Regions from separate parts of the Streptomyces lasalocidi genome, predicted to be linked through region 3. Evidence: riboswitches for the same ligand, from Rfam matches in the RefSeq annotation. Region 3 holds a riboswitch; each other region holds the start of a gene.
What was found. A riboswitch is a leader RNA that binds a small molecule or an ion and turns the genes downstream of it on or off. The one in region 3 is predicted to bind cyclic di-AMP.
Positions count from the first base shown of each region.

Region 1 (2,192 bases), 1.1 Mb from region 3:
GTTCGCCGACGGCGAGGTCGAGCGCCTGGTGCGCAACCGCCTCGACGAGATCCCGCACGAGCTGGCCAACCCCTCGCGTCGGGCCGCCAAGGAGCTCTCCAGGCAGCTGTTCCCGGCGACGGCCCGCATGTCGCGCCCGCGCCAGGGCACCGCGGAGACGGTGGGGGCGATCGACGCCGCGGCCGTGCGCGCCTTCTACGAGCGGCACGTCCGCCCCGCCACGGCGACCGCCGTCGTCGTCGGCGACCTCACCGGCGTCGACCTGACCGCGCTGCTCGGCGACACCCTGGGCGCCTGGACCGGCTCCGCCGCGCAGCCGCGTCCCGTGCCGCCGGTGACCGCCGACGACACCGGGCGCGTGGTGATCGTGGACCGGCCCGGCGCCGTCCAGACGCAGCTGCTCATCGGCCGGATCGGTCCCGACCGGCACGACCGCGTGTGGCCGGCGCAGGTGCTCGGCACGTACTGCCTCGGCGGCACCCTCACCTCCCGCCTGGACCGCGTCCTGCGCGAGGAGAAGGGCTACACGTACGGCGTACGGGCGTTCGGCCAGGTGCTGCGTTCCGCGCCGGACGGGTCGGGCGCCTCGATGCTCGCCATCAGCGGTTCCGTCGACACGCCCAACACCGGTCCCGCGCTGGACGACCTGTGGAAGGTGCTGCGCAGGCTCGCCGAGGAGGGCCTGACCGACGCCGAGCGCGACGTCGCCGTGCAGAACCTCGTCGGGGTGGCGCCGCTGAAGTACGAGACCGCCGCGGCGGTCGCCGGCACGCTGGCCGACCAGGTCGAGCAGCACCTGCCCGACGACTACCAGGCCACGCTCTACCAGCAGCTCGCCGCCACCGGCACGGTCGAGGCCACCGCGGCCGTCGTCAACGCCTTCCCGGTGGACCGCCTGGTGACGGTCCTCGTCGGTGACGCCGCCACGATCAAGGAGCCCGTCGAGGCGCTGGGCATCGGCGAGGTGACCGTGGTCGCGGCCGAGTAGGCCGAGTAGGCCGACCGAGCCGCGTCAACACCGCGTGCACCACAGGGGTCCTGGGCGACGGAAGCGTCACCAGGGCCCCTGCGTGTCCGAATTGGGCGAGTGGTTGCCGCTCTGCGCTGTGGGATGCGCTACAAAAGCCCGGTTCCGTTTGGGAATCGGGGGCGAGCCCTTCTAAGTTCATCCGGGCTGTCCGTCAGGCAGTGCGCCGCATCCGCGGCACCGGACAGTCATCGCCGAGTCCCCGTACGGCGCGAGCCAGGGGAGCCGGGGACCCATCCAGTCCCTGGGGTGAATCGGGCGCCCGCGCGTGTCGCGAGGGGGCCCGTAGGAGACCTTCCTGCTCCGAACCCGTCAGCTAACCCGGTAGGCGAGAGGGAAGGAAAGGAACGCACCACTACATGGCGTTCAGCTGCGCCACGGGTAAGCACCGTCGACCCGGCCGTCTCCAGCGCACCACCGCCCGCGCGGCGGGCGTCGCGGCACTCACCACCACCGGCGTCCTGGCCACCGTGGCCTCCCCGGCCCTGGCCGCCGAGCCCACCGTCGAGCAGACCGGGCTCATCCCCGTCCTCACCGTGAACGACTCGGTCGCCCAGCAGGTCGACGACCAGGCCGCCGCGCAGAAGCAGGCGGCCGCGGAGAAGGCCGCCGCGGAGGCCGCTCGCCAGCGGGCGGTCGAGAAGGCGAAGCAGGAGCGCGAGGCCCGGGCCCGCGCCGCCCGCGAGGCCGAGCGCAAGCGGCTCAACATGTTCGTGACGCCGATCGCGCACTCCTACGTGTCCACCGGGTACCGCACCGGAGGCTCGCTGTGGTCCTCCGGCACCCACACCGGCATCGACTTCCACGCCGCGAGCGGCACCGCCGTGCACGCGGTCGGCCTCGGCACGGTCGTCGAGGCCGGCTGGGGCGGCGCGTACGGCAACCAGGTCGTGATCCGCATGAGCGACGGCGTGTACACCCAGTACGGGCACCTGTCGTCCGTGGCCGTCTCCGTCGGCCAGACGGTCGTCCCCGGCCAGCAGATCGGCCTCTCGGGCGCGACCGGCAACGCGACCGGCCCGCACCTGCACTTCGAGGCGCGCACCACGGCCGAGTACGGCTCGGACATCGACCCGATCGCCTACCTGCGCAAGCACGGCGTGGACGTCTGACACCACCCGGCTAAGACGCTGCGGCCCCGGCTCCCCGAGCCGGGGCTTTCGCG
Region 1 covers NZ_SZNQ01000001.1:5,774,775-5,776,966, forward strand. The annotation lists gene E4U91_RS26030 (M16 family metallopeptidase) at 1-988, shown strand, start outside; cyclic di-AMP (ydaO/yuaA leader) riboswitch at 1,210-1,373, shown strand; gene E4U91_RS26035 (M23 family metallopeptidase) at 1,387-2,139, shown strand.
Region 1: linked by a shared signal. The riboswitch ahead of E4U91_RS26035 (M23 family metallopeptidase) and the one ahead of E4U91_RS21120 (C40 family peptidase) in region 3 are both predicted to bind cyclic di-AMP.

Region 2 (2,192 bases), 1.4 Mb from region 3:
TCCCGGGCTACGACGACGTCGATGGACGGCACGAGCATCTCCTTCGTGGATGTGACGCGGGTACACGCAGTACCGCAGTGGCTCTGCGAGATGAGCCTAACCGGCTCCGGCGCTTCGGCCAGCCGATCGGCCACCTCGTGGACAGAACCGAGAGTAAATTGTTCCTGAACTGAACAAAACCCCGGTGCGGCAACCAGGACACGAAAAACCCCGCCCCGGTGCGTACGGGGGAGAACGCACCGGGGCGGGGAGCCCGTGGGGACGGGGGACCCTCACGGGCCTCCACCATGGAGGACCCGGATGTGAGGGCGCTGTGCTTCGGTCACGAGCCGGCTGTCACTTCAGGTGCAGCTGCTGGCCCGGGTAGATGAGGTCGGCGTCCTCGACGATGTCCTTGTTCAGCTGGAACAGCTTCTCCCAGCCGCCCTGGACGTGGTGCTTCGCGGCGATGGTGCTGAGGGTGTCGCCCGCGACCACCTTGTACTCGCCGTCACCCTTCTTGACCTTCTTGCCGGTCGGGGTGGTGACCGTCTTCTGCGACTTCTGCGTCTTCTGCGTCGAGGCGGCCGGGCGCTCGCTGGAGCGGGAGGCGGCCTGGTCCTCGCTGGAGCGGGTCGAGGTGGAGCTCGAGCCGCTGTTCGAGGAGTTGGAGCCGGAGGAGCTGCTGGAGGAGCTCGAGGAGCCGCCGGTGGAGGCGCCCGACAGACCCTTGCCGCAGACCGGCCAGGCGCCCTTGCCCTGGGAGGCGAGGACCTTCTCGGCGATCTCGATCTGCTGGGACTTGCTGGCGCGGTCGGCGGTGGAGGCGTAGGCGGTGCCGCCGTACGCGGCCCAGGTGGAGGCCGAGAACTGCAGGCCGCCGTAGTACCCGTTGCCGGTGTTGATGGACCAGTTGCCGCCCGACTCGCACTGGGCGACGGCGTCCCACTCGGAGGTGGTGGCGGCGGAGGCGTTGCCGGCCGCCATCAGCGGTGCGGCGATGGCGACACCGGTGACGCCGGCGAGCGCGGCGGCGCGGGTGGCCTTGGACGGACGACGGTGCTTGCCCTTGCCGGAAAACAGCATGGATCGATCCCCTCACCGACGCCTGCGAGGTGAGCTGTCGGGTTCGGGCCGGTTGAGTTGCCCGGCCGCACCCCCCTCTCGGACGGCGCGGCTCCACCCCAAGCCGGTCCCGGCGTCGGCGGCCTCGAAGGCCTCTCAACTACCGGACCCGGCACTTACCTTGGGTCCCCCGCTCCTGCCTACGGCGCTTGACGCGACGACTGTTCCCGGGCTGCCGCTGGCAGGATTCGGCGTTGCGACGGCCGGGGCTCGGGTTGCCGAGCGATCTCGACCGTAGACAGGTGATCGACGGAATTTCAAAGACGATCAGGGCTTCTGAGACTCATCCCACACTTTCGCCAAACCGGACATTCAATAGCGAAGCATGACGTGAACTCCCGGGGTTTTTCGCCCTATTCGGCCCCTAGAGACAGGGTCTGACCGGGGACGATACTGCTCGGGTCGGCGCCGATGACGTCCTTGTTCGCCGCGTACAGCGCACGCCACCCGCCCGCGAGGTCAAGGGAGTCGGCGATGGACTCGAGGGAGTCACCCGGGTGGACGAGGTAGCCCTCGCCCGCGGGGGACGCGTGGCGGCCGACGGAGGCGGTGCTGGTGCCGTCCTCGGCCGGGGCCTCCTCGGCACTGCCGCCACGGTGCTTGCCGGTGCCGGACGCCGTGACGGGCGCGCTGTCGGTCGTGTCGGCCGCGGCACCGGTGTCGACGAGGCTCCAGGACCCCACGCCCTGCTCGGACTTGTCCGGAACGTCCGCATACGGGCTGCCCGTGGGTGAGCTGTCCGGCGCCTGCGCGGCGGCGCCACCCTTGTCCGCACCCGTGGACGCACCCGGCACCGTGGACGTGTCCGACGGAACGGACGAAGCGGGCGAAGAGGGGCCGGAAGAGGCGGAGTCGGACGGGGTGGCGCCCGTGTCGCCGGTCGGGGTGGAGGACGCCGACCCGGACGAGTCGGACGAATCACCCGAACCGGTGGCGTCCGTGGTCTCCTTGGAGGAGTCGGACAGCCCGCCGGGAAGCGGTGCCTGCGACGCGTCGCCTGCCACGCCGGTGTCCACGCCCAGCGCGCCGTTCTGCTGGGTGAGCCCCGACGTCAGGCCGCAGGTTCCCCAGGCGCCGACGCCCTGGTC
Region 2 covers NZ_SZNQ01000001.1:3,240,322-3,242,513, forward strand. The annotation lists gene eno (phosphopyruvate hydratase) at 1-38, opposite strand, end outside; gene E4U91_RS14355 (LysM peptidoglycan-binding domain-containing protein) at 337-1,065, opposite strand; cyclic di-AMP (ydaO/yuaA leader) riboswitch at 1,070-1,262, opposite strand; gene E4U91_RS14360 (LysM peptidoglycan-binding domain-containing protein) at 1,458-2,192, opposite strand, start outside.
Region 2: linked by a shared signal. The riboswitch ahead of E4U91_RS14355 (LysM peptidoglycan-binding domain-containing protein) and the one ahead of E4U91_RS21120 (C40 family peptidase) in region 3 are both predicted to bind cyclic di-AMP.

Region 3 (2,192 bases):
CAGGGCGTACTGGGCGTGGTTGGTGTCCTGGTACTCGTCGACCATCACGTGCCGGAAGCGGCGGCGGTAGTGCTCGGCGACGTCCGGGAAGGCGCGCAGCAGGTTGACCGTCGTCATGATCAGGTCGTCGAAGTCGAGGGCGTTCGCCTCGCGCAGCCGCGACTGGTACAGGGCGTAGGCCTGGGCGAGGGTCTTCTCGAAGCCGTCGGTGGCCTGGGCGGCGAAGTCCTCCTCGTCGATCAGCTCGTTCTTGAGGTTGCTGATCTTGGCGCTGAAGGACTTGGGCGGGAAGCGCTTGGGGTCGAGGTCCAGGTCACGGCAGACCAGCGCCATCAGGCGCTTGGAGTCGGCGGCGTCGTAGATCGAGAAGGACGAGGTGAAGCCGAGCTTCTTGCTCTCGCGGCGCAGGATGCGCACGCACGCGCTGTGGAAGGTCATGACCCACATCGCGTTCGCGCGCGGGCCGACCAGCTGCTCGACGCGCTCCTTCATCTCGCCCGCGGCCTTGTTGGTGAAGGTGATCGCGAGGATCTGGCCCGGGTGGACGTCGCGCTCGGCGAGCAGGTGGGCGATGCGGTGGGTGAGCACGCGGGTCTTGCCGGAGCCGGCGCCGGCGACGATGAGCAGGGGCGTGCCGGCGTGCACGACCGCGGCGCGCTGGTTGTCGTTCAGCCCGTCCAGGAGCGCCGCCGGGTCGAGCACCGGGCGCGGGGCGCCGTCGCGGTAGTGGGTCTCCCGGTCCGGGGGCGCGTCGAACTTCCCGGCGAACAGATCGTCCGGAAGCGGTTCCGGCAGGTGATCGTCCTCGGGGGGCGGCGGAGGTTCCTCCTCGTGGCCCCGCGGGGCCTGGAGGTTCGCCAGGAAGCTGTCGTCAAAGAGGCTGCTCATCGCTCTACGAGTCTAGGGGGCCCCACTGACACCCCGGTCGCCCTCCCGGAAACTGGGCAGTCGTGACGCTCCGCGCCCTTCGCGACACACTGTGCTCCGGTGCAGATCCGGACACGCCGAGGTCACGAAAATGTATCGGGCATATCACCCGTCAACCTTCCCAGGCGCCCCACGCGTTGGCTACCGTTCCGGCAGGCCGTACGACACCCACCGGCGAACGTCGCCGGGCCGCGCGGCCTCCGCCGAGTCCGGCCCGCCCCCGACGGCAGCCGGAGCCGGGGACCCACCGAGATCCTTGGGGTGAATCGGCCCGTCCTCCCGCGGGGGGACACGGCCGTAGGGCAACCCTTCCGACCGACCGCCCGAACCCGACAGCTAACCCGGTAGGCGGACCGTGGAAGGAGTCGCCTCCCTTGGCGTCGCAGCACCGCAAGCCCCGCTCCGCGGGACCACGGGTGGCCGGGATACGCCCGCCCGTCCTCGCCACCGCCGCCCTCACCTCGGTGGCCCTGCTCTCCCAGACGGCGCACGCCGCGCCCGCCGACGACGGCAGGCCCAGTCTGGAAGAGGTCGAGAAGAAGGTCGACGACCTGTACCGCCAGGCGGAGTCGGCGACCGAGAAGTACAACGCCGCCAAGGAGCAGACCGCCACCCAGCGCCGGCGCGTCGACGGCCTCCTCGACGACGTCGCCCGGCGCACCCAGGAGCTCAACACCGCGCGCGAGGACCTGGGCACCTTCGCCGCCGCCCAGTACCGCACCGGCGCCACCACCCCCGGCACGGCGACGTTCCTGCTCGCCGACACCCCGCAGGACTACTTCGACCAGACCCAGCTCATGGGGCGGATGACCGAACGGCAGAAGAGCGCGGTCGACGACTACGTGACCGAGCAGGCGGCCACGATGAAGAAGCGCCAGGAGGCCTCGCAGAGCCTGCGGACGCTCTCCGACACGCAGAGCGACCTGCGGACCGCCAAGGCCACCGTCCAGCAGAAGCTCACGGCCGCGCGCGAGCTGCTGGCGCAGCTGACGGCGCAGGAGAAGGCGCGGCTCGCCGCGATCGAGAAGCGCAAGCAGGAGGAGGCCGCACGCCAGGCGGCCGCGCTGGCGAAGCAGCAGGCCGCGGCGCGGGCGGCCCAGCAGGAGAGCGCGTCCGGGTCCAGGTCCGGGTCGGGGGCGGCATCAGGGTCGGGGTCGGGGGCGGGCTCAGGGACGTCCTCGCCGTCCGCGGGCTCGGCCGCGACGGACCCCGCCTACGCCACCAGGGCCGACAAGGCGCTCGCCTTCGCCCGCGCGCAGATCGGC
Region 3 covers NZ_SZNQ01000001.1:4,660,912-4,663,103, reverse strand. The annotation lists gene pcrA (DNA helicase PcrA) at 1-888, opposite strand, end outside; cyclic di-AMP (ydaO/yuaA leader) riboswitch at 1,119-1,294, shown strand; gene E4U91_RS21120 (C40 family peptidase) at 1,302-2,192, shown strand, end outside.

Region 4 (2,192 bases), 950 kb from region 3:
TAAACCGGAACGGCCGCCGCCGGTTCCGGGACGGGGGTGCATGGGCCGGCCGGTCCGGGGAACCCGGTCCCCGGCCGGCCGCCCGATCAAGGGACGGGTCAGGGGGCGGGCCAGGGTCGGGTCAGGGGGTCAGGCCCTTGTCCCGCAGCCACGCCATCGGGTCGATCCCGGTGGCCGCGCCGCCGGGGTGGATCTCGAGGTGCAGGTGCGGCCCGGTGACGTTGCCGGTGGCGCCGACGCGCCCGATGACGTCGCCGGTGCCGACCTTCTGGCCGGCGCTGACGCTGATCGAGGACTGGTGGCAGAACCAGACCTCGGTGCCGTCGTCGAGGGTGAGGATCGTGCGGTAGCCGTAGGCGCCCGCCCAGCCCGCCTCGGTGATCGTGCCGCTGTGCACGGCCTTGATGAGGGTGCCGGTGGGCGCCGCGAAGTCCAGGCCGGTGTGGTAGCCGGAGGACCACATCGAGCCGGCCTGGCCGAACGTCGAGGTGATCGTGTACGACGACGTCGGCAGCGTGTACTGCTTGGCCAGCTCGGCCAGGCGCGCGGCCTCGGCCACCTTGGCGGCCTGCTCCTCGGCCTTCTTCTTCGCGGCGGCGGCCTTGGCCTGGGCCTCCTGCTCGGCCTGGGCGGCGGCGTCGGCCTCCGCCTTGGCCGCGGCGGCCTCGACGACGGCGAGCGCCTTGGTGTCGACCTGCGTCTGCTGCGACTCGGCCTGCGCCATGATCCGGGTGCGCAGGGCCTCACCGGCGTCGGCGGTGCCCTGGGCGGTGTCGTCCGCGGTGCTTCCGAAGGTGCTGAGCGCCGCGGGGGCGGCTTCCTGCGGGGCGTCGTGGTCGGAGATCAGCGAGCCGACGGAGGGCAGGTCGGGCAGCGAGATGGAGACCGGCGGCTTGCCGGTGTTGGCGCTGGCCATGCCGCCCGCGCCGACGGCGGCGATGACGCCGACGCCGAGGACGGTGGAGCTGCGGGCGAGTCCGCCGCGCTGCTTGGCGACGCGGTGCCGGCCGCGTACCGGACGGAGGGAGTCCGCGGTGGGGTTCCACTCCTCCCAAGGGCCCTCGTCGACGCGCTGACCGCCGTAGGCGAACGTCTCCGTGGGACGCTGGCTCGGCAGCGAGGGGGCTTCTGGGGCAGGCCGGTTGGACGCCACGCGGGCGCGCTCCTTTCCTTCCGTCGCCTACCGGGTTAGCTGACGGGTTCGGAGCGGGAAGGTCTCCTACGCGCGTATACCGGCCGCTGGTGGGCGGCGGCTTCCGCGTGATTCACCCCAAGGTGGTGGTTCCCCGGTTCCCTTGCGGGATTCGGCGCGTGCGCACGGAGCCGCCTTCGGTGACGGCTGGGACGACCGCGCTGCGTTATCGAACGTTAATAGACACGGAGGCAGCTTTCCAAGCCGTTCCGCTTGATCAACAACATTTTTGACCTGGACTTTCCTGCCACGACCGGGGAAAAACGGGCGAGTTGGCGGGGAATCAGGGTGCCCAGGGGAAGAGATCAGTAGTCACCGGTCGTTTGATAGTGACTCAGTTGTGATGCGAAGGGCGGTCGGACACTCACGCAGAGTGAGGGCGCGCGGGAGGCTGCGGAAACACCGAGGGCCGGAACCCTTTCGGATTCCGGCCCTCGGTCTTCAGTAGCGGGGACAGGATTTGAACCTGCGACCTCTGGGTTATGAGCCCAGCGAGCTACCGAGCTGCTCCACCCCGCGGCGATGACTCCACTGTACGCCATGTGCGGGACCAAAAGCGAAACGGTTGTCCAGGGCGCCCGGACGGGCACCGGGCTCACCCCAGGAGGTGCCGGTTCGGCTCCTTGGCCCGCCCCTCGTACTCGGGCAGTACGACGACGTCGGCGCCCCCCGCCGCCAGCAGCCCGTTGCCGTCCGCCGCCTCGACGAAGGTGTCCGGCTCGCGCCAGGCCGTGACCACCCGGCGCACCCCCGCGTCGAGGATGAGCCGGGCGCAGGGCGCCGGGCGGGAGGCGCGGCGGGCGCACGGCTCGAGGCTGCTGTAGACGGTCGCGCCGGCCAGGCGGGGGTCGGCGGCTCCGAGCTTGGCCAGGGCGGCCTCCTCGGCGTGCACCACCGGGTCGCCGCCCTCGCGGGAGTGACCGCGGGCCAGTTCGGTGCCGTCGGCGGCGACGACCACCGCGCCGACGCTGAACGCGGTGTCCGAGGGCGGGCACCGGTC
Region 4 covers NZ_SZNQ01000001.1:3,711,616-3,713,807, forward strand. The annotation lists gene E4U91_RS16560 (M23 family metallopeptidase) at 122-1,153, opposite strand; cyclic di-AMP (ydaO/yuaA leader) riboswitch at 1,163-1,320, opposite strand; tRNA gene E4U91_RS16565 (tRNA-Met) at 1,638-1,711, opposite strand; gene E4U91_RS16570 (dihydrofolate reductase family protein) at 1,788-2,192, opposite strand, start outside.
Region 4: linked by a shared signal. The riboswitch ahead of E4U91_RS16560 (M23 family metallopeptidase) and the one ahead of E4U91_RS21120 (C40 family peptidase) in region 3 are both predicted to bind cyclic di-AMP.